4 regions of the Streptomyces sp. NPDC012508 genome follow, and region 2 is predicted to be linked to each of the others. Evidence: riboswitches for the same ligand, from Rfam matches in the RefSeq annotation. Region 2 holds a riboswitch; each other region holds the start of a gene.
The links. Region 2 has a riboswitch for cobalamin ahead of metE (5-methyltetrahydropteroyltriglutamate--homocysteine S-methyltransferase). Riboswitches for the same ligand answer to the same signal wherever they lie in the genome.

Region 1: another riboswitch for cobalamin. It lies ahead of ACFY8U_RS06620 (MFS transporter); the one in region 2 lies ahead of metE (5-methyltetrahydropteroyltriglutamate--homocysteine S-methyltransferase).
Region 3: another riboswitch for cobalamin. It lies ahead of ACFY8U_RS35105 (energy-coupling factor ABC transporter permease); the one in region 2 lies ahead of metE (5-methyltetrahydropteroyltriglutamate--homocysteine S-methyltransferase).
Region 4: another riboswitch for cobalamin. It lies ahead of cobN (cobaltochelatase subunit CobN); the one in region 2 lies ahead of metE (5-methyltetrahydropteroyltriglutamate--homocysteine S-methyltransferase).

What each region holds. Positions count from the first base shown of each region.
Region 1 covers NZ_JBIBEO010000002.1:131,102-136,630, forward strand. The annotation lists gene ACFY8U_RS06615 (amino acid adenylation domain-containing protein) at 1-1,416, opposite strand, end outside; adenosylcobalamin (AdoCbl) riboswitch at 2,129-2,278, shown strand; gene ACFY8U_RS06620 (MFS transporter) at 2,690-3,937, shown strand; gene ACFY8U_RS06625 (condensation domain-containing protein) at 3,946-5,529, shown strand, end outside.
Region 2 covers NZ_JBIBEO010000002.1:942,634-948,162, forward strand. The annotation lists gene ACFY8U_RS10320 (hypothetical protein) at 1-1,254, shown strand, start outside; gene ACFY8U_RS10325 (hypothetical protein) at 1,251-2,792, shown strand; cobalamin riboswitch at 2,941-3,152, shown strand; gene metE (5-methyltetrahydropteroyltriglutamate--homocysteine S-methyltransferase) at 3,312-5,529, shown strand, end outside.
Region 3 covers NZ_JBIBEO010000013.1:32,880-38,408, forward strand. The annotation lists gene dhaK (dihydroxyacetone kinase subunit DhaK) at 134-1,126, shown strand; gene dhaL (dihydroxyacetone kinase subunit DhaL) at 1,133-1,747, shown strand; gene ACFY8U_RS35100 (PTS-dependent dihydroxyacetone kinase phosphotransferase subunit DhaM) at 1,744-2,166, shown strand; cobalamin riboswitch at 2,253-2,477, shown strand; gene ACFY8U_RS35105 (energy-coupling factor ABC transporter permease) at 2,506-3,204, shown strand; gene ACFY8U_RS35110 (energy-coupling factor ABC transporter substrate-binding protein) at 3,204-3,545, shown strand; gene cbiQ (cobalt ECF transporter T component CbiQ) at 3,552-4,301, shown strand; gene ACFY8U_RS35120 (ATP-binding cassette domain-containing protein) at 4,298-5,137, shown strand; gene ACFY8U_RS35125 (FAD-dependent oxidoreductase) at 5,315-5,529, shown strand, end outside.
Region 4 covers NZ_JBIBEO010000004.1:426,948-432,476, reverse strand. The annotation lists gene cobN (cobaltochelatase subunit CobN) at 1-3,362, opposite strand, end outside; cobalamin riboswitch at 3,401-3,534, opposite strand; gene ACFY8U_RS16220 (cobalamin biosynthesis protein CobG) at 3,593-5,038, shown strand; gene ACFY8U_RS16215 (precorrin-8X methylmutase) at 5,053-5,529, shown strand, end outside.

The DNA.
Region 1 (5,529 bases), 810 kb from region 2:
GTCCACAGGCACATAGGCGGCCCCGCAGCGCAGCGTCCCGAGGACGGCGGCGACCATGGCGAGGGAAGGCTCGGCGAGTACACCGACACGGCTCCCTCGAGAGACATCGACGGAGGCGAGTTCACCTGCGATGGCATCCGCCCAGGCGTCCAACTCTCCGTAGGTGATCGACGTGGTCCCGCTGCTCACGGCCACACGGTCCGGATGCGTCCGCGCCCACTCGGCGACGCTCACATGGACGGGCACTGGCGCCTCTGCCGGCAGCTCCTCACCGTGCCCCAGGGCGAGAAGTGTGTCCGTGCCGACGTCGGCCGCCGCCACAGGCCGCATGGGCGGAGAGCTGGAGATGGGAGGTGCCGCGACCGGGCTCGGGACAGGGTCGAGCTCCGCGAGGGACCGCTCGATCACATCCAGCGTTGGTTCGTGGCGCAGCATCTCGCGGTGGCTCACCGCTACGGGAACGGTACGGATGTCACGGAAGCCGAGTTCCGACCAGTCGCGGTCGTCCTCGGACATCAGCGCCTTGTCCTCCGGATGGTAGCGATCCGCCGTTGCGAACAGACGCACGGGGACGTCCTGGAGCTCGGGGCGGTAGCCGGTGACCGAGGTCCAGAGTGATCCGTACACGCGCAGGCGTGCCTCGAACGCTGCGAGGTCTGCCTCAAGGATGTCGACCCCCTTGTTCTTGAGTGCGTCGAAGACCTGAGCCACGTCCAACTCGGAAGCTGCCAGTGGCAATTGATCGCCCAGGCCTGCAGCGGATGCGAGGCCGGCCAGGCGCTCATGGATCAGTCGATCCAGGTCGAGGGGCCTGCGATAGAGCGAGGTGTTGAACAGCGAGACGGAAAGGATGTTCCACTCTCCTGCCCGCAGGGCTCGCGCAAGCTCGTAGGCGAAGGTGCCTCCGGTGCAGTAGCCACCCAGGTGCAGTGTGCGCGGCAGCGAGGAGTCCTCCACCACGCGGACGAAGTCAGCGGTCATCTCTTCCAGGTCGGTGAACGGCAGGCCATCGTTCGGATCGAGACCACGTGACTGAAGTCCGAACACCGGGCGGTCGAAGGGCGCCCCACCGAATCGCTGCAGACCGATGACCCCACCGCCACCGGAGGGGAGCAGGAGCAGGGGTGTCCCTGCACCCTCGTCGTTCAGGGTCACCAGTCTCTTGCCGGCTGCCGGGACGCCGTTCCGGATCCAGTTGCTGATTCCGCGGAAAGTCTGCGCGTCGAAGACGACCTGAACGGGAAGGTCCGTTTTGAAGGCCTTGCACAGGGCGGTGGTCAAGCGGGCGGCGGCGAGCGAGTTGCCTCCGGCATCGAAGAAGTTGGCGTCGAGGGACTGCGGCGTCGAGCCGAGCACACGGAACCACTGCGTTGCCACGACCACTTCCACAGCGTCGCGTTCGACAAAGCTGGACACGGCGGTACTCCCTTAGGTGAATGGGCGGATCAAGTCGGGATGCCGCCGGCATGCAGACGTGGTCTCCGTTGCATGGCGGGAAGGCATGGACCATGAGGGCCTGTTCGCCGACATCCCGTCGAAGTTGGCGCCGGCCTCGCATGAGGTGAAGTCTCATTGAGCTCGGCAGGCAGCCGTACATGACCAACGGCTCCGCTCATCCGTGGATGCGGATCCCGACTTGCGTTGCGCCGACGCGCCCTCGGCACTTTGTGCCCGCAAGGAACGCGGGACACCGGACCTCACAAGCATGATCAGTCACTCGCTGCGAGGCTAGCAGAGTGTTCGAACCGGAGACGTCATGCGGGGCGACCTCGGTGTGGCGGCTCGCGCAGCCAACTCAGCTGCCAAGCAAGCCACATCGACTTTACAAAGAGGTGATCGATGTGCAACGTTCATCTCAGGGTGCTCTGCGTGCAGCGGCTTCCTTGCAGTCGTGTTGGCCAGGTCAAGCCAGACACCGCAGAACAGCACACCATCGTTTCGGGGGAGACGCACTGAAGATGACGTTTGCACAGGCAAGGGCTTGTCGCCCTCGGCTCTCCCTTCAGTTCGGATCAGTCTCCGCCCTCGGAGGACACGGCTCTGAGCCATCCGCGTTCGGGACGTCCGATGTTCGAATCCCTGCTTCCATCGACTTCCCCGGGGAAGTCGGCTTGCGCGGGTAGGGGCAAGCAACTCATACAAGGCGGCAGGGTCTTGGAAGCCGGTGCGATTCCGGCGCGGTCCCGCCACTGTGATTCAGGTAGTGCCTGACAGTCAGGAACTTGCCTGCCGCCTTCATTCCACTGCTAAGGGACGTGGAGATCCCTGAAGGAGGCATCATGAATGGCACATTCCAGCAGCAACAGCCAGTAGCGCGGTCGAAGGCCGTCGTAGAGCGCAGGGCGCCCTGGCAGCTGCAGTCCTGCGTCGCACGTAGACGCATTCCACGGACCTGATCCGACGTCCCACCTGTGGGAGCGCTCAGGCCTGTTCCCAACCGTCGGGCTGTCACGCTCCGCCGTCCTGCTCAGACGATGCTGCTCTGCCCCGTTCCCGCCGCCCCGGGACCGGAACCTGCTGGGCGCGTGCCGCATGCCCGTGCGCTGTCTTCCTTCTGAGCTCTCGTCATACGTGCTCAAGACGAGCATTTGTCTCTGTCCCGGCGGTCGAGTTGAGCTGCCGGAAACTCATTCCTTGAGGGGCTGTACACCGTGCTCCGACCCTTGCCCCTCAGGGCAGGTCATCGACCATGACCGATTTAACCCGTTCGCCAGAGTCTACTCCCATCCCCCTCCGCAGGAACTGGAGGTTCCAGAGCTACTGGCTGGGCACGACCGTGGGCGCCATTGGTACGACCATGTCGCTGCTGGTGTATCCCCTGCTGGCTCTGTCTCTCACTGGTTCCCCGCTACTAGCGGGGCTGCTGGCGGCGACGCAGGCGGCGACGGCCGTCGTGTTCGGCATCCCCGCCGGTGCACTCGCGGACCGATTCAGCAGGCGCAACCTCCTGTTGTCCTCCGAGGCACTCAGAACCCTGGCAACCGGCGCGGTCCTGGCATTGGTGGCCACGGACGCAGTGAACATCGCCGGGCTCTTCGTCGCGGCTGTGGTGCTTGGGCTGTCCGGTGCTATCGGAATGCCTGTGCGACGCCTTGCGCTGCGCTCCATCGTTCCGGACGAGCAGCTGCGTCAGGCGCTCAGCCAGGACGAGGTCAGGGTCAACATCGCCATGCTCGCCGGCCCCCCGTTGGCCGGCTCGCTGTTCGCGGTCGGCTGGGTCCAGCCGTTCATCGTTGCTCTCGCCTGCTACGTGGCGTCGTTCTGCTCGGCCTGTCTGACCCGCCTCCCGGCGACCGGACAGCAGCCTGGTCCGCTGAAGGCATCGAATCTGTTCCGGGGGGCCATGGTTGGCCCCAAGGTCGTGTGGAACGATCCCGTTCTCCGCGCGGTGACGGGGCTGATGACGCTCGAGAACTTGATCTTCGCCGCACTCAACTTGATTCTGATCAACCACTTTCAGCAACAAGGTATTGACGCCCGCACCATCGGCCTTGCCCTGTCGGGAGAGGCGATCGGCTACCTCACCGGTGCAGCGCTGGTGACAAGGCTGCACCGGCGCTTCCGCCCCGGTCTGTTGCTCCTGGGCGTGGTGTGGACCTCCTTGCTGGTCACGGCGGCACTTCTGTTCGTCACCAGCCCGCTTGGGGTGTTCCTGCTGCTCTTAGTCATCTCACTGGGCAAGCCCGCCCTCTACGTGCTGATCGACGTCATCGTCTTCCAGCAGGTCGACGACAGCATCCGTGGGCGGGTCATCTCCGGCAGCTTCACTGTTCTGGCCGTCGGTGGCCCCATCGGCAGTGCGGTCGCTGGACTGCTCCTGGGTCACCTCCCACACGCGGCGTCGATCGGGCTCTTCTGCCTACTCCTCATCGTCCCGCTCTGCGCGGGGACCCTCTCGCGGCGACTGCGCCGCGCCGAATGGCCCGACCAACCGTAAGGATTGACGTGCACACCGAACCACAGGGCCTTGGCGCCCTCGATGCAGCATCGGTCGAGGAGCTCGTCCGTCTCCAGGCCGCAGATGTCCTGGGCCTCCGAAGGGTGGAGGCATCGGAGAACTTCTTCAACCTGGGGGGCGACTCGGTGCGGGCCGGGCGCTTGGTCATGCGCCTGGCGAAGGCGTTGCCCCGTGAAGCCGAGGTCGACCTGCAGGATGTCTTCGCCGCGGGCGACTTCCGGGAGCTGGCCCGGCAGGTCAGTAGCAGGCTGGGGGGTGGCGAGTCGATCGCCGAGCCCGGTGTCACGGTGGCCCACAGCCAGGAGGATGATCTGCTGACGACACCGACGGCCTCGAGCGGTCAGGGTGGCCGTCGGCCGGTACCGCTGTCGTACGGCCAGCTCCGCCGGCTCCAGCGGGACGCCGACTCCGGCGGATCTCGCATCGCTCACCACGTCTCCCGGACGTTCCGGGTCCATGGCCGGCTCGACCTGAAGGCTCTGCAGGCCGCCGCTCACGCGCTCGTCGAGCGCCACGAGTCCCTGCGCACGGTCTTCGACCTGGATTCTCGGCGCGGCGCACACAGCGCGCAGCGGGTCGACTCATGCCACCTGGACCTGTCCAGGCTCTTCACGGTGCGGCGCCTTCCCTCCTCCGCGGTGGCACAGGAAGAGGCGACGGTTGAACGCGTAGCCCTGTTCAACCTGTCGACCGAGGCGAAGATCCGCATCCTGGTCCTCTTGGACGACACCGCCGCCACCTTGGTTGTCACGGCAGAGCACCTCGTCTGCGACGGCGATTCCTTCACCGTCCTTCTTCGAGAGCTGGCGGCCCTCTACAAGGCCAACCTCGGGACCGGTCAGCCTTTCGGCGGTCTGGCCGCACTTCCGCCGCGCTGCTGGGCGGAGGAGGAAGGGACGCTTCATCTGCCCGCACTGGAGCGGCGTCTGGACCACTGGCGTACGCGACTTGACCCCTTGGAGGCCCTGCCCGAGGTCAGGTTGACCGGCATGCGTGACCCAGCCGTGTGGCCGACGACGGCCGCCCAGGTGCATGGCCGGCTGCCGGCCTACGTAGTTCGACGACTGCGGGAGACCTGCGCTACGCGGTCCTCGACGCTGTTCAGCGGATTCGTCGCCGCGCTGGCTATGGCCGTGCTGGCCGACACCGGTCACACCGTGCCCGGACTGGTCAGTCCGACGTCCGGGCGCCCGCCGGGGTGGGAGGACGAGGTCGACTGGTTCGCGACCTCGGTCATCCATCGCTTCCGCATCAACACGCAGTTGAGCGTGAGCGACGTCCTCGATTCGGCCAAGCAGTCCGTCGCTTCAGGTATCGCCAATGCCGTCCCGCTGCCGCTGTTGCTGGAGCACCTTCAGTTCAACCGTGACCTCGAGCAGCGCTGGCGGCCCTGGCTCTATCTGGCAGTCGACAGCGAAGAGGAAAGCCCCCTGCCTCTGCACGGCGTGGAGGTGGAGTCGCCGGTGGCAGACGCGCGATTGGCGCTGCGGGCAGGGCTCACCGTTCGCATCGAGATACGCCGCGAGGCCGGCCAGGACCTGGATGCTGCCGTGCAATTCCAGTACGAGCAA
Region 2 (5,529 bases):
CGGCTCGACGACCGCAGACGCAGCGCGGAGGAACACCTCGTCGCCGCGCTCCTCGACGACATCGACGCCAACTACGGCACCCTGCGCAGGCTCAACAGGAAGCCACGCCCGCTGCTGCTTCTGGACAACGCCCACACCGACGTCGGACGCGTCTTCCTCGACCTGCTCGACGCCGGACTCCCCGGACACGGCGCCGCGCCGGGCAAGGCCCCGACCCGGCCCGTGGCCCTCGCCACGCTGCTCGGCAGGGGCCACGGCTACCCGCCGCTGAGCGAGGTCGGCGGCGACGCCGTACCGCCGGCGCGGCCGCTGGTCCTGAGCATCCCCGACATCGAACCCGCCCACATCGCGGAGATGCTCAGCTCCGTCGACTACCCCGACCACCTCCCCCGCGTCGTCGCCCGCTACAGCGGCGGCCGCGCGGCGAGCGCCCGCATCCTCGCGGACGCGGCCGTGCGCCGTGTCGAGGAGGTGGGCACGATACGAGGCGGGGAACTCCTCGACGAGGCCGCGCCCGCGCTTCTCGCGAAGCTGCTGCCCGATCCGGTGTTACGGGAGCGACTGGTGCTGCTCTCCGCCGCGGCCGACGCTGGCACCCGGCGCGGGCTGTGGACGTACTCCCATCCCGAGGACCACTCCGAGGAGCTGGTCGCCGTCCGTGTGCGTGAGGCCGACGAGTACCGGACCCGTTCCTGTCTCGACGGCGACCGTGCTCTCGATCTGCTGCTGCGGCACCGGCTCGCCGCCGCCGTCACCCACGACCGCTGGCGCGACACCCAGCTCCGGCTGCGCTCCCTGTGCGATCCGCGCGGCGACACGTATCTGCACCACACGCTGGCACTGGGCCGGGTCGACGAGGTGGTCGGCGTCCTGCACCACCGGTTCACCGTCGTCCCGCCCGGCGCATGGCTGACGTCGCTCAATCTCGTCTGCTCAGCGCCCCACCCGCGCGAGGGGTACGCGCCCCCGGCCGGGAGCCCCTTCCTCTCGTGCACCGCCTGCCGCAGCGACCCTCCCGGGCCGCACCACGACGCGATCGCCTCCCTGGTGCCGCTGCTGTGGCGGCTCTCCGACCCGCTCACCCTCGCGCCGCGCGAGGACGAGCTGACCACCGTCCGCATCGCGCTGGAGACGCTGTACGGCAACAAGGCCGCGCACGCAGCCTACCGCGAGGCGTCCGCCGCCTGGCCTGCCCGTCTGCGGGCCGGAGTTCAGGCTCCCGACCTGCCCGTCCAGGAAGGTGCCGCGTCATGACGTCGTTCATCGCAAGACTCCCCGGCGGACCGCTCACCAAGGCGGCCGCCCTCGTCGTCGCCCTGGCCGTGCTCGGCGCCGCCGTATGGGCCGGCATCGTCGTCCTCGGTCCGGATCCGGCCTGCGGCAAGGGCGTCGAGGAACGGGGACCCGAGGGATCCCGGGAGTGCACGGGCGTCACCGACGGCAGTTTCGTCTTCGCGGACAACCTCAGGGAGGTCAGCGCGCGGATCAAGGCGGAGAACGAGCGGATCAAGGGCGAACCGCACGTCTCCGTCGCCGTGATGCTGCCGATGGCACCTGCGCAGGCCTTCGAGCAGCAGAAGACGCTCCACGAGGTGCAGGGCGCCTACCTGGCGCAGTACCGCGCCAACCACGACTCAAACAGCAAGAAGCCGGCGATACGGCTCCTGCTCGCCAACCCCGGCCGCAGCCACACGCATTGGCGGCCCGTCGCCGAACAGCTCGGCACCATGTCGGAGTCGGCGACCGACAACCTCCGGGCCGTGATCGGCTTCGACGTCTCCACGGCCACCACCCAGGCCGCCATCGGCTATCTCACCCGCGAGCGTGGTATTCCCGTCGTCGGCGGTCCCATCACCGCCGACGACTCGGGCAACAGTGCGCAGAGGCCCGACGCGTACCCGGGCCTCGCCCGGGTCGTCCCCACCACGACCGACCAGGCCAGGGCCCTGTCCCACTTCAACGAGGGCATCGACCCCAAGCACACCCTGGTCGTCGAGGACATCCGCACCGGCGACAACTACGTCGACGCGCTCAAGCGCGCCTTCGCCGAACGGACCGCCGGATCGCCCCGCGCCCCCGAGCAGTACCGGGCGCCCGAGGAGTTCCACGAGGAAGGCACGACCGCCAACGCCTTCGACCAGATGGTCGACACCATCTGCACCTCGGCGGCCAAGGTCATCTACTTCGCCGGACGGCCCGTCCAGCTACGGCAGTTCGTCAACGAACTGGGCAACCGGGGCTGCACCGAGAAGAAGTACACGATCATCACCGGCTCCGGGGCCTCCACCCTCTCCTCGGACAAGCTCCTCGACTGGAACGCCTTCCGCAAGGGCGTGACGCTCCAGTACGCCGCGGTCGCCCACCCCGACGCCTGGAGCGGCCCCGAGGCACCCGCGACGGGCGGCTCCGCGGCCGCCTTCCGCACCCTGGCCGAGCTGGCGGCCGGCAAGGAGATCGGGGACATCGGCCCGGTGGAACTCACCGACTCGCGGACGATCACGTTCTACGACGCGGGGCTCACCGCGGTCACCGCCATCCGGATGCGTGACGACGGCGACCCGGTCATCCCCACCCTGGGCCGGATCAGCGACGCATGGCTGCGGCTGCACGGGATGGGCAAGGTCGACGGCGCCAGCGGCTGGATCTGCCTGGACAACTACGGCAACCCGTACAACAAGGCGGTCTCCGTGGTGGAACTCGCGCCCGACGCGCCCGGCCGCATCCGCTTCGTCGGCCTCGCCTGGCCGACCGGCCGCCCCACCCCGGCGGACTGCACCGCGAGCCGCAACTGACCCGGCCGGGCCCCCGCGACGCGCCGGGATACGGGAGGAGAGCCGGCCCGGCGCGTCACGGCGCGTTCCGGAATGCGGGCAAGCGTGTGCGGTGGCGCCGTCCGTCCGCCTAAGGTGGCCCTTGCAGCTGGTTCGCCCCGTCCTCCCCCATGGCCTGAACGGCATGGGGGGACCCCATGGCGGGATGCGTCGTAAGAGGGAACCCGGTGGGAATCCGGGACTGCCCCGCAGCGGTGAGCGGGAACGACCGCCGTCATACGCACTGGGCCCGTACGGGTCTGGGAAGCGACGGCCATTAGGTGTCTGCCTCGGCAGACGTGCCCGCGAGTCCGAAGACCTGCCCGTTGCCCGTACGCGACCGTTCGCGTGCGGTGATCCCGGTGACCTCGTGGGCGGGTCGGCGTATCTCGAGCGGCACATGCGGCAGGTCCGCGACGTGGTCCGCCCGGTCGTGCGTTCCTTCGCGTCCGCGTCCCGTCACCGGGGCGTTCAAGGGCACATCTCGCGAAGGAGAGTTCCGTGACACCGAAGTCCGCAGCCGCGGCAGCACGAGCCACCGTGTACGGCTATCCCCGTCAGGGGCAGAACCGCGAACTGAAGAAGGCCGTCGAGGGCTACTGGAAGGGCCGCGTCTGCGCCGACGCCCTTCGGGAGACTGCGGCCGGCCTCCGCCGGTCGAACTGGCGGGACCTGGCCGATGCCGGCATCCACGAGGTGCCGACCGGCGACTTCTCGTACTACGACCATGTCCTCGACACCACCGTGATGGTCGGCGCCGTGCCCGAGCGGCACCGCTCCGCGGTCGCGGCCGACGCGCTGGACGGCTACTTCGCGATGGCCCGGGGCACCCAGGACACCGCCCCGCTGGAGATGACCAAGTGGTTCGACACGAACTACCACTACCTGGTCCCGGAACTCGGCCCTGACACCGTCTTCTCCACCGACTCGGGCAAGCAGGTCACCGAGCTGAAGGAGGCCCTGGCGCTCGGCCACACCGCCCGCCCGGTCCTCGTCGGTCCCGTCACGTACCTGCTGCTGGCCAAGCCCGCGCCGGGCGTGGCCCCGGACTTCGAGCCGCTGACCCTGCTGGACCGCCTGCTGCCGGTGTACGCCGAGGTGCTCGCCGATCTCCGCGGGGCCGGCGCCGAGTGGGTCCAGCTCGACGAGCCCGCCCTGGTCCAGGACCGCACCCCGGCCGAGCTGAGCGCCGCCGCCCGCGCCTACCGCGACCTGGGCACCGCGACCGACCGGCCGAAGCTGCTCGCCGCCTCCTACTTCGGGCGGCTCGGCGACGCGCTGGGCGTCCTGGCCAAGGCGCCGGTCGAAGGACTGGCCCTCGACTTCACCGAGTCGGGCGTCGCCAGCCTCGACGACCTCGCCTCCGTCGGCGGCCTGCCCGGCAAGCGGCTGGTCGCGGGCGTCGTCGACGGCCGCAACATCTGGATCAACGACCTCACGAAGTCCCTGGCCGTTCTCGGCACGCTCCTCGGCCTCGCCGGCCAGGTGGACGTCGCCGCCTCCTGTTCCCTTCTGCACGTACCGCTGGACGCCACCGCCGAGCGGGACATCGATCCGCAGGTCGCCCGCTGGCTCGCCTTCGCCCGCCAGAAGACGGCGGAGATCGCCGTTCTGGCGCGCGGACTCGGCCGGGGCACGGCCGCCATCGCGGCCGAACTCGCGGCGAACCGGGCCGACCTGGCCTCACGGGCCGGGTCCGCACTGACCAGGGATCCCGCCGTGCGGGCCCGTACCGCCGCCGTCACCGACGCCGACGGGCGGCGCTCGCACCCGTACGCGGAGCGAGCCGCCGCGCAGCGCGCCCGTCTGCGCCTTCCCCTGCTGCCGACGACGACCATCGGGTCGTTCCCGCAGACGCCCGAGCTGCGCACCGCGCGGGCCGAGCTGCGGGCCGGCCGGATCGGCGCCAAAGGGTACGAGGAGCGGATCAAGGACGAGATCCGCGAGGTCCTCGCCTTCCAGGAGCTGGTGGGGGTCGACGTCCTGGTGCACGGGGAGCCCGAACGCAACGACATGGTGCAGTACTTCGCGGAGCAGCTGACGGGCTACTTGGCCACCCGGCACGGCTGGGTGCAGTCCTACGGCACCCGTTACGTCAGGCCTCCGGTTCTGGCCGGGGACATCTCCCGCCCCGAGCCGATGACGGTGCGCTGGACGGCGTACGCCCGGTCGCAGACCTCGAAGCCGGTCAAGGGCATGCTGACCGGTCCGGTCACCATGCTCGCCTGGTCGTTCGTACGGGACGACCAGCCGCTCGGCGAGACCGCGCGGCAGGTGGCGCTCGCCCTGCGCGACGAGGTCGAGGACCTCGAAGCGGCAGGCGTGTCCGTCATCCAGGTCGACGAGCCGGCCCTTCGCGAGACGCTGCCGCTGCGGGCCGCCGGCCACGCCGCCTATCTGGCGTGGGCGACGGAGGCCTTCCGGCTCACCACCGGCGGCGTACGGCCGGACACCCAGATCCACACGCACATGTGCTACGCGGAGTTCGGCGACATCGTCCAGGCGATCGACGACCTCGACGCCGACGTCATCAGCCTGGAGGCCGCCCGCTCCCGCATGCAGGTCGCCGGTGAACTTGCCGCGCACGGCTACCCCCGGGAGGCCGGACCCGGTGTCTGGGACATCCACTCCCCGCGCGTGCCCGGCGTGGAGGAGGCGGCGGCTCTCCTGCGCAAGGGACTTGAGGCCATCCCGGCCGACAGGCTGTGGGTGAACCCCG
Region 3 (5,529 bases), on a different contig from region 2:
AGGTCAGCATCGGTACCGCCCGGGACCGCCGCCGGACGCCGCGAACCGCCAAGATCAACAACCGGTCTCGCCCGCTCTGACCTGCGAAAACCCTGCTCAGCGGATCGCCTGTCACTCTCACCAGGAGGTACCCATGAGGATGCTCATCAACGTCCCGGAGACCGTCGTCGCCGATGCGCTGCGCGGGATGGCCGCCGCGCATCCCGAGCTCACCGTCGATGTCGAGAACCGTGTCGTCCTGCGCCGCGACGCGCCCGTCGCCGGGAAGGTGGGGCTGGTGTCCGGGGGCGGGTCGGGGCATGAGCCCTTGCACGGGGGGTTCGTCGGGCCCGGGATGCTGGCGGCCGCGTGCCCCGGGGAGGTGTTCACGTCGCCCGTGCCCGACCAGATGGTGCGCGCCGCCGCCGCCGTCGACAGCGGGGCCGGCGTGCTGTTCGTCGTCAAGAACTACACCGGTGACGTGCTCAACTTCGAGATGGCCGCCGAGCTCGCGGAGGACGAGGGCATCCAGATCGCCAAGGTGCTCGTCGACGACGACGTGGCGGTGACGGACAGTCTGTACACCGCCGGGCGGCGCGGGACCGGGGCGACGCTCTTCGTGGAGAAGATCGCCGGGGCGGCTGCCGAGGAGGGTGCGCCGCTGGAGCGGGTGGAGGCCGTCGCGCGCCGGGTGAACGAGCGGTCACGGAGTTTCGGTGTGGCGCTGAGCGCCTGCACCACACCAGCGAAGGGCAGCCCCACGTTCGAACTTCCCGAGGGCAAGCTGGAGTTGGGTATCGGCATCCATGGGGAGCCGGGGCGTGAGCGGCGGCCCATGATGACTTCGGGAGAGATCGCGGACGTGGCCGTCGACGCCGTACTGGAGGACCTGCGGCCGTCCGGACCGGTCCTCGCCCTCGTGAACGGGATGGGCGCGACGCCGCTGCTCGAACTGTACGGGTTCAACGCCGAGGTGCAGCGCGTGCTGAGCGAGCGCGGGGTCCCGGTCGCCCGCACGCTGGTCGGCAACTATGTGACCTCGCTCGACATGGCCGGCTGCTCGGTGACGCTCTGCGAGGCCGACGAGGAGCTGCTGCGGCTCTGGGACGCGCCCGTGCAGACTCCGGCGCTGCGCTGGGGCCGGTGAGAGGGGATGCCCGAAGTGAGCGAGTGCGACGCCGCGTTCTTCCGTCGTTGGCTGACCTCGGCCGCGGCCGTGATCGACCGTGAGGCCGAGCGCCTCACCGAGCTCGACTCGGCGATCGGCGACGCGGACCACGGGGCCAATCTGAAGCGGGGGTTCGCCGCCGTGGCCGACGTGCTGGAGAAGGAGTCGCCCGAGACCCCGGGAGCCGTACTCGTCGCCGCGGGGCGGCAGTTGATCTCCACCGTGGGGGGCGCGTCCGGGCCGCTGTACGGGACGCTGTTGCGACGGACCGGCAAGGCGCTCGGCGATGCCCCTTCGGTGACGCGGGAGGACCTGGCCGCGGCCCTGGCCGCCGGGGTCGCCGCCGTCGGGCAGCTCGGCGGAGCCCAGGTCGGGGACAAGACCATGCTGGACGCGCTCGTTCCGGCGGCCGAGGCGCTCGGTGACTCCTTCGCCGCCGCCCGGGACGCGGCCGAGCGCGGCGCCCTCGCGACCGTACCCCTCCAGGCGCGCAAGGGCAGGGCGAGCTATCTGGGCGAACGTTCCATCGGGCATCAGGATCCCGGGGCCACCTCGTCGGCCCTGCTGATCGCCGCCCTTGCGGAGGTGGCTGCCGCGTGACCGGTCAGGTGGGCGTGGCGGGAACGGTGGGCATCGTGCTGGTCTCGCACAGCGCGGCCGTGGCCGACGCCGTCGCCGTGCTGGCCCAGGGGCTCGCGGGCGGTGGGCCGACCGCGCCCGTCGCCGCGGCCGGGGGCGCTCCCGGCGGGGGTCTCGGCACGAGTTCCGAGCGGATCGTCGAGGCGGCGAAGGCGGTCGACGGGGGCGCCGGAGTGGCCCTCCTCGTCGACCTCGGCAGTGCCGTCCTCACCGTCAAGGCGCTCCTCGCCGAGGAGGACGAGCTGCCGGAGGGTTCGCGCCTCGTGGACGCACCGTTCGTCGAGGGCGCCGTCGCCGCCCTCGTCACGGCGAGCGCCGGCGGGGACCTGGACGCGGTGGTGGCAGCGGCCTCGGAGGCGTACACGTACCGGAAGGTGTGAGGCGGGGCGCGGGAGGCGTGCGCAGGGGGCCGACAGGGGTGCGTGGGGCGCGCGGGAGATCCGTCACACACCGTCCCCGGGAGCACCCGTGTTGTGATGTACCTGGTCAACCCACTAATGTCACAGCGCCTTGGTGTACGGGAAACCGGTGCGGTACCGGTGCGGCCCTCGCCACTGTGATCGGGAAGTCCGGCTCCATCCCTCCGGGGAAGCCACTGGACCGCCGCGGGAGACCGCGGAGGTGTGGGAAGGCGGAGCCGCGGCGGCATGACCCGTCAGCCAGGAGACCGGCCAGGGTGCGTTGTCCATCCACGAGGTGCTGGAGAGGGTCTCCCAACCATGCATATAGCCGAGGGGTATCTGCCCCCTGTGCACGCGGCCGCCTGGGGCGTCGCGTCCGCTCCCTTTGTCGTCCACGGTGTCCGCGCCCTGACCCGTGAGGTCAAGGCCAACCCCGAGTCCACCCTGCTGCTCGGTGCGTCCGGTGCGTTCACCTTCGTTCTGTCCGCGCTCAAGATTCCGTCGGTGACGGGCAGTTGCTCGCACCCGACCGGGACGGGACTGGGCGCGATCCTGTTCCGTCCGCCCGTGATGGCGGTCCTTGGCACGATCACGCTGCTGTTCCAGGCGCTGCTGCTCGCCCACGGCGGGCTCACCACACTCGGCGCCAACGTCTTCTCCATGGCGATCGTCGGGCCGTGGGCCGGTTTCGGTACGTACTGGCTGCTGCGCCGCTTCGACGTGCCGCTCATGGTGAGCGTGTTCTTCGGGGCGTTCGTCGCCGACCTGTCGACGTACTGCGTGACCAGCGTCCAGCTCGCGCTGGCCTTCCCGGACCCGGGCAGCGGTGTGCTGGGTGCGCTGGCCAAGTTCGGCGGGATCTTCGCCGTCACGCAGCTGCCGCTCGCCGTCAGTGAAGGTCTGCTGACGGTACTCGTCATGCGGCTGCTCACGCAGTCCAGCAAGGCGGACCTGACCCGCCTCGGCATCCTGCTCCCGTCCCGGAAGAAGAACGAGAACGCGGAGGCGAGCGCCTGATGAGCCGGAACGCGAAGATCAACACGCTGCTGCTGCTCGTCGTCGCGGCGCTGGCCGTGCTCCCGCTGGTCCTGGGGCTCGGCGACCACAAGGAGGAGCCGTTCACGGGCGCCGACGCCGAGGCCGAGACGGCGATCTCGGAGATCGATCCCGACTACGAGCCGTGGTTCTCCCCGCTGTACGAGCCCGCTTCCGGTGAGATCGAGTCGGCGCTCTTCGCCCTGCAGGCCGCCATCGGCGCCGGGGTGCTCGCGTACTACTTCGGTCTGCACAAGGGCCGCAAGCAGGGCGAGGCCCGCGCCGACGCGAAGGCGCTGCGGTCGGCGTCCGTCGGCGAGTAGCCGCCGGTGCTGCCGATCGACGCGGCGGCGCACAGCAGTCGCTGGCGCCGCCGCCACCCGTGCGAGAAAGCCGTGCTCGGCTTCGGTCTGACGCTCTGCGCGGTGTGCCTGCCGCCGTGGCCCGGTGCCGTCCTGGTCGCGGCGGCCACCCTGGCCGTCCTCCTCGGGCCGGCCGGGGTGCCGGGGCGTCAGCTGTGGCGCGCGTTCCGTATCCCTCTGGGCTTCTGTGTGACGGGGGCGATCCCGCTGCTCTTCGAGGTGGGCGGGGACCGCGGCATGGTGGCGCTCGCGCACGACGGTCCCGTTCACGCGGGTGAGTTGTTGCTGCGGACCTCGTCCGCGTCGCTGGGCGTGCTGCTGTTCGCCTTCACGACGCCCGTGTCCGACGTACTGCCCCGCCTGGTGCGGGCCGGGGTGCCGGCGCCCGTGGTGGACGTGGCCCTGGTGATGTACAGGATCAGTTTTCTTCTTCTGGATGCGATATCCAAAATCCGGCAGGCGCAGGCGGCCCGGCTGGGACTGACCACGCGCGCGGCGACCTGGCGTTCCCTCGCCGGGCTGGGCGCGACGGCGTTCGTCCGCGCCTTCGACCGGGCGCAGCGCCTGCAGACGGGCCTGGCCGGTCGGGGTTACGACGGGACGCTGCGGGTCCTGGTGCCTGAGGCGGCGGTCTCGGGCCGCTTCCTCGCGTCGACGGCCGGCCTGCTCGCCGGTCTCGTCGCCCTCACTCTCGTACTGGAAAGGTCCCTGCCGTGAATCCTGCGCCACCTGTCGTGGAGCTGGTGAAGGCCACGTTCGCGTACGAGGACGGGCCCGTCGTCCTCGACGGCATCGACTTCGCGGTGCCGGAAGGCCGGGCGGTGGCGCTCCTCGGCCGCAACGGCGGCGGCAAGACGACGATGCTGCGGCTGCTGAGCGGGGGCCTGCGCTGCGGAAGCGGCGCGCTCCGGCTGGACGGCGAGGACGTGTCGTACGACCGGAAGGGGCTGACCCGGCTGCGTACGACGGTGCAGCTGGTCGTCCAGGACCCGGACGACCAGCTCTTCGCCGCGTCGGTCGGGCAGGACGTGTCGTTCGGCCCGATGAATCTGGGGCTGCCGGAGGAGGAGGTTCGGCTCCGGGTCCGCGAGGCGCTGGAGGCGCTGGACATCGTCGCGCTGGAGGACCGGCCGACCCATCTGCTCTCGTACGGACAGCGGAAGCGGGCCGCGATCGCGGGCGCCGTGGCGATGCGCCCCCGGGTCCTCATCATGGACGAGCCGACGGCCGGGCTCGATCCGCACGGACAGGAGCGGCTCCTGGAGGTGCTCGGCCGGCTGCGGGAGTCGGGCACGACGGTCGTGATGGCGACCCACGACGTCGACCTGGCGCTGCGCTGGGCGGACGAGGCCGCCGTCCTGTCCCCGGCGGGGCTGCGGACGGGCCCCGTCGAGGAGCTGCTCGCCGACGACGCGCTGCTCGCGGCGGCGCGGCTGCGCCGTCCCTGGGGCATGGCCGTGACACGGCTGCTGCGCACGCACGGCCTGCTCGCCCCGGACGCGGAGGGCCCGCGCACGGCGGAGGACCTGGACAGCTGGGTCACGACGCCCTGACGGGCCGCGGTGATCCACTCCCACCAAGCCCACCACGGCCCCCGGCGGACCCCCGCCGGGGGCCGTGGCGTGTCGTGACGTCGTGCAGATCACTTCCCCACCTTTATGCAACTTGTTGCACAAGCCCCCTCGGCTCGTCTACAACAGTCATGACGACACCGCGCGAGGAGGCGCCCCATGAGCTCGACCCCCTACCCGCATCTGCTGAGCCCGCTCGACCTCGGGTTCACCACCCTGCCCAACCGGGTGCTCATGGGTTCCATGCACGTCGGCCTCGAAGAGACCGAGAACGGCTTCGAGCGCATGGCCGCCTTCTACGCCGAGCGCGCCCGCGGCGGGGTCGGACTCATCGTGACCGGCGGCATCGCGCCCAACGAGGCCGGCCGTCCCTG
Region 4 (5,529 bases), on a different contig from region 2:
TAGCCGAAGAGGTAGTCGACCGTCGCCGCCAGCTCGAACGCGCCCTTGTAGCCGTGGCGGCGCATCGCCTCGATCCACTTCGGGTTGACCACCCGGGCGCGGAAGACCCGCGAGGTCTCCTCGACCAGGGTCCGGGTGCGGACCGTCTCCGGGCGGGTGGAGTCGCCGATGTACGCCTCGGGGGCCGTGCCCGTCAGCGCACGGACGGTCGCCACCATGCCGCCGTGGTACTGGAAGTAGTCGTCCGAGTCGGCGATGTCGTGCTCGCGCGTGTCCGTGTTCTTCGCGGCCACGGCGATCCGCTTGTACGCCGTCTCCATCTCCGAGCGCGCCGGACGGCCCTCCAGACCACGGCCGTACGCGTATCCGCCCCACACCGTGTACACCTCGGCGAGGTCCGCGTCCGTCCGCCAGTCGCGCGAGTCGATCAACTGGAGGATGCCCGCGCCGTACGTACCCGGCCGCGAGCCGAAGATCCGGGTCGTCGCGCGCCGTTCGTCGCCGTGCTCGGCCAGGTCGGCCTGCGCGTGCGCCCGTACGAAGTTGTCCCCGGCCGGCTCGTCGAGCGAGGCGGCCAGCCGTACGGCGTCGTCGAGGAGCCCGATGACGTGCGGGAACGCGTCCCGGAAGAAGCCCGAGATGCGCAGCGTGACGTCGATGCGCGGGCGGCCGAGCTCGGCGAGCGGGATCGGCTCCAGGCCGTTCACCCGGCGCGAGGCGTCGTCCCACGTGGGGCGGATGCCCAGCAGCGCAAGGGCTTCGGCCACGTCGTCGCCCGCCGTGCGCATCGCACTCGTACCCCAGAGGGAGAGCCCGACGGAGGTCGGCCACTCCCCGTTGTCGGAGCGGTAGCGCTCCAGGAGCGATTCGGCGAGCGCCTGGCCGGTCTCCCACGCGAGGCGGGAGGGGACGGCCTTGGGGTCGACGGAGTAGAAGTTGCGGCCGGTCGGCAGCACGTTGACCAGGCCGCGCAGCGGTGACCCGGAGGGGCCGGCCGGGACGAAGCCGCCGTTCAACGCGTGCACGGCGTGCGCGAGTTCGTCGGTCGTGGCGGCGAGCCGCGGCACGACCTGCTCGCAGGCGAAGCGCAGCACGGCGGCGACGTCGGGACCGTACGCCTCGGCCACCGCCGGGACCGCGTCCACGGACCAGTCCGCCGCCTCCATCGCCTCGACCAGCTCGCGCGCCGTCGCCTCCGCCTCGTCGGCGGTGGTCCGGGTCGCGGCGGACTCGTCCAGACCCAGGGCCTCACGGAGACCCGGCAGGGCCTGCGTACCGCCCCAGATCTGCCGGGCGCGCAGGATCGAGAGGACCAGGTTCACGCGCTCGGGGCCGGTCGGGGCACCGCCGAGCACATGCAGACCGTCCCTGATCTGCGCGTCCTTGACCTCGCACAGCCAGCCGTCGACATGCAGCAGGAAATCGTCGAAGCCGTCGTCCTCCGGACGGTCCTCGAGTCCCAGGTCGTGGTCGAGCTTCGCCGCCTGGATCAGCGTCCAGATCTGCGCGCGGATCGCCGGCAGCTTGGACGGGTCCATGGAGGAGATCTGCGCGTACTCGTCGAGCAGCTGCTCCAGGCGCGCGATGTCGCCGTACGAGTCGGCGCGCGCCATCGGCGGCACCAGGTGGTCGACCAGGGTCGCGTGCACGCGCCGCTTGGCCTGCGTGCCCTCGCCCGGGTCGTTGACCAGGAACGGGTAGACCAGGGGGATGTCGCCGAGCGCCGCGTCCGGGCCGCAGGCGGCGGACAGGCCCGCGTTCTTGCCGGGCAGCCACTCCAGGTTGCCGTGCTTGCCGAGGTGGACCATCGCGTCCGCGCCGAAGCCGCCGTCCTCGGCGCGCGCCGCGATCCAGCGGTAGGCGGCCAGGTAGTGGTGGGACGGCGGGAGATCGGGGTCGTGGTAGATCGCAATCGGGTTCTCGCCGAAGCCGCGCGGCGGCTGGATGAGGATCAGCAGGTTCCCGCGCCGCAGGGCGGCGAGGACGATGTCGCCCTCGGGGTTGCGGGACCGGTCGAGGAACATCTCGCCCGGCGCCGGGCCCCAGTGCTCCTCGACGGCCTCCCGCAGCTCGGCCGGGAGCGTCGCGTACCAGCGCTTGTAGTCGGCGGCCGGGATACGGACGGGGTTGCGGGCGAGCTGCTCCTCCGTCAGCCAGTCCTGGTCGTGGCCGCCCGCCTCGATCAGGGCGTAGATCAGCTCGTCGCCGTCGCCCGAGACCAGGCCCGGGATCTCCTCGACGGGGCCGAAGTCGTACCCCTCCTCGCGCAGGCGGCGCAGGAGCGCGACGGCGGAGGCGGGGGTGTCGAGGCCGACCGCGTTGCCGATCCGGGAGTGCTTGGTCGGGTACGCGGAGAGGACCAGGGCGAGCTTCTTCCCGGCGTTCGGGATGTGGCGCAGCCGGGCGTGCCGTACCGCGATCCCGGCGACGCGCGCGGCGCGCTCGGTGTCGGCGACATAGGCCGGGAGGCCGTCCTCGTCGATCTCCTTGAAGGAGAACGGGACGGTGATGAGCCGGCCGTCGAACTCGGGCACGGCGACCTGGCTCGCGGCGTCCAGCGGGGAGAGACCCTCGTCGTTCTCCTCCCAGGCCGCGCGCGAGCCGGTGAGGCAGAGCGCCTGCAGGATCGGTACGTCGAGGGCGGCGAGCGCGCCCGCGTCCCACGCCTCCTCGTCGCCGCCGGCCTGCGCCTCGGCGGGCTTGGTGCCGCCGGCCGCGAGGACCGTGGTGACGATCGCGTCGGCCGCGCGCAGGGTGTCGAGCAGCTCCGGCTCGGGGGCGCGCAGGGAGGCGACGTAGAGCGGCAGGGCGCGGGCGCCCTGGTCCTCGATCGCCTCGCAGAGCGAGTCGACGAAGGCGGTGTTCCCGCTCATGTGGTGGGCGCGGTAGTAGAGCACGGCGACCGTCGGGCCGTCGGTCGTCCGGGGCGTGCGCTCCAGCGGGCCCCAGGTGGGCGCGGCGGCCGGGGCGTCGAAGCCGTGGCCGGTGAGCAGCACGGTGTCGGAGAGGAAGCGCGCCAGCTGCTCCAGGTTGGCGGGGCCGCCGTGCGCCAGGTAGGCGTGCGCCTCGGTGGCGACGCCGACGGGGACGGTGGAGGCCTCCATCAGCTGGGCGTCGGGGGCCTGTTCGCCGGAGAGCACGACCAGCGGCTTCTCCGCCGTCCGCAGGGCCTCGAGGCCCTCCTCCCAGGCACGCAGACCGCCGAGGAGCCGTACGAGAACGAGGTCGACGTCGTCCAGCAGCCCGGGCAGATCGTCCAGGGCGAGACGGGAGGGGTTGGCGAACCGGTACGCGACGGGGCCGCCGGCCGCGCGGGCGCTGAGCAGGTCGGTGTCGGAGTGCGACAGCAACAGAATTCGCATGCGTGCGCAGGCCTTCCTCGGGGTTGTCCGCGCCCCGGGTGGTCGTATGGACGGCGGGAGTTCCTGACTCACCCGGCCCCTTCCGGGGCCTGGCTCACAGTGGCGGGACCGCGCCGGATTCTCACCGGGCTTCCTCCCCGGGGTCCTGGGACCCCATGCCGTTCTGCATAGTAGATCGTGCGCACGGCGGGGAGGGGTCGTCCCCAGGGGTCGCCCGGAATCACGTGGGTATGCTCGCGGCCATGTCGCCCACCCCACCCACAACGCCCAACCGGGGCGAACCTCTCATACGGGACCGCGGCGACGCCTGCCCCGGCGCGCTGCGCCTGCACCCCGCCGACGACGGCGGTCTCGCCCGACTGCGCCTGCCCGCAGGCTTGTTGACGCCACGTCAGATCGACGTCCTGGCGTCGGCGGCGGAGTCTCTGGGCGACGGCCGGGTTACGGTCACGTCCCGGGGGAACGTGGAGCTGCGGGGCCTCGGCGAGGGCTGCGGCGCGGAACTCGCGGACCGCCTGACGGAAGCGGGCCTTCTCCCCTCGGACACCCACGAACGCGTCCGCAACATCGTCGCCTCGCCGACGGCCGGACTGGACGGACTCGGCCACGCGGACGTGCAGTTGTGGGCCCGCGAGCTGGACGCGCTGCTGTGCGCGGAGCCCTGGACGGCTGCCCTGTCGGGCCGCTTCCTCTTCGCCCTGGACGACGGCCGCGGTGACGTGGCCGGTCTCGGGGGAGATGTGACCTTGATCGCAGCAGGACCCTGGGCGGACGAAGCCCGGGTCACGGGCGGCAGCCGACCGCCCGGCGGAGCGCGGGCCTCGGCGGGGGGCTTGGTCGGCGCGGTCCCGCGCGCGGCCGACGCCCTGCTGTACGTCGGCGGGCAGGCGTTCCGCGTCGCGGGCGCCGACGCGCCGCGAGCGGCGCTCGCCGCGGCCGACGCGTTCCTGCGGGCCGCGCAAGCGGCCGGGAACGGCGCGTGGCGTGTGAAGGAGCTGCCGGGCGCCGGCGCGACGGGCGCGGAGGCCATCGACGCCGCCGACGCGAAAAAGCTGCCGGGCCTCCGACCCGCGGACTCCCCGGGCGCGGGCGCCGGAACGACCGACGCGCCGGGCGCCGGGGCCGGCCTCCTCGACCTCGCCGCCGCGCTCGCGCGGGCCGGGGTCGACGCCCGTCCCGTCGTCCCCGCGCCGCCGCTGCCGCACGGCGCGCCGCCCGCGCCCGGGCTCCTCGGCAGCGACGCGCTGCACGTCCTCGCGCCCCTCGGGCGGCTGACCGTCGCCCAACTGCGCGCGCTGCTGCCCGCCGACGAGGTGCGGCTCACGCCCTGGCGCGGGGCCGTCGTCGTCGGGTCCCCCAGCACACGGCTTCCCGAGCTGGACGCGGCCGGGCTGATCACCCGACCCGACGACCCCCGGGTCGGCGTCGGCGCCTGCACCGGGCGGCCCGGCTGTGCCAAGTCCCTCGCCGACGTCCGCGCGGACGCCGTTCCCGGCGCGCCCGGCGTCCCCGTCCACTTCTCCGGGTGCGAGCGCCGCTGCGGCCACCCCCAAGGCGCCCCCGGCACCTGGGTCGACGTCGTCGCCACCGCCGAGGGCACCTACCTCGTGGACGGCCGCCCCACCCCCCGTAACTCCCTGACCGAAGCAGTCGCAACGGCCCGCACAACGAGATGAGCGAGAACGACACGATGTTCGCCTACGAGAAGGACGGCGCGGAGATCTACCGCCAGTCCTTTGCCACGATCCGCGCCGAGGCGGACCTCGCGGATCTGCCCGCCGACGTCGCCACGGTCGCCGTCCGCATGATCCACGCCTGCGGCATGACCGACCTCGTCCGCGACCTCGCCTACTCCCCGCAGGTCGTCTCCCGCGCCCGCGCCGCCCTGCGCGCCGGCGCACCCGTCCTCTGCGACGCGCAGATGGTCGCCAGCGGTGTGACCCGCAAGCGGCTGCCCGCCGACAACGACGTGGTCTGCACGCTCTCCGACCCGTCCGTGCCCGCACTCGCCGCCGAGCTCGGCACCACCCGCAGCGCCGCCGCGCTCGAACTCTGGCGCGACCGCCTCGAAGGCTCCGTCGTCGCCATCGGCAACGCGCCCACCGCCCTCTTCCACCTCCTGGAGATGATCGAGAAGGGCGCCGGCCGCCCGGCCGCCGTCCTCGGC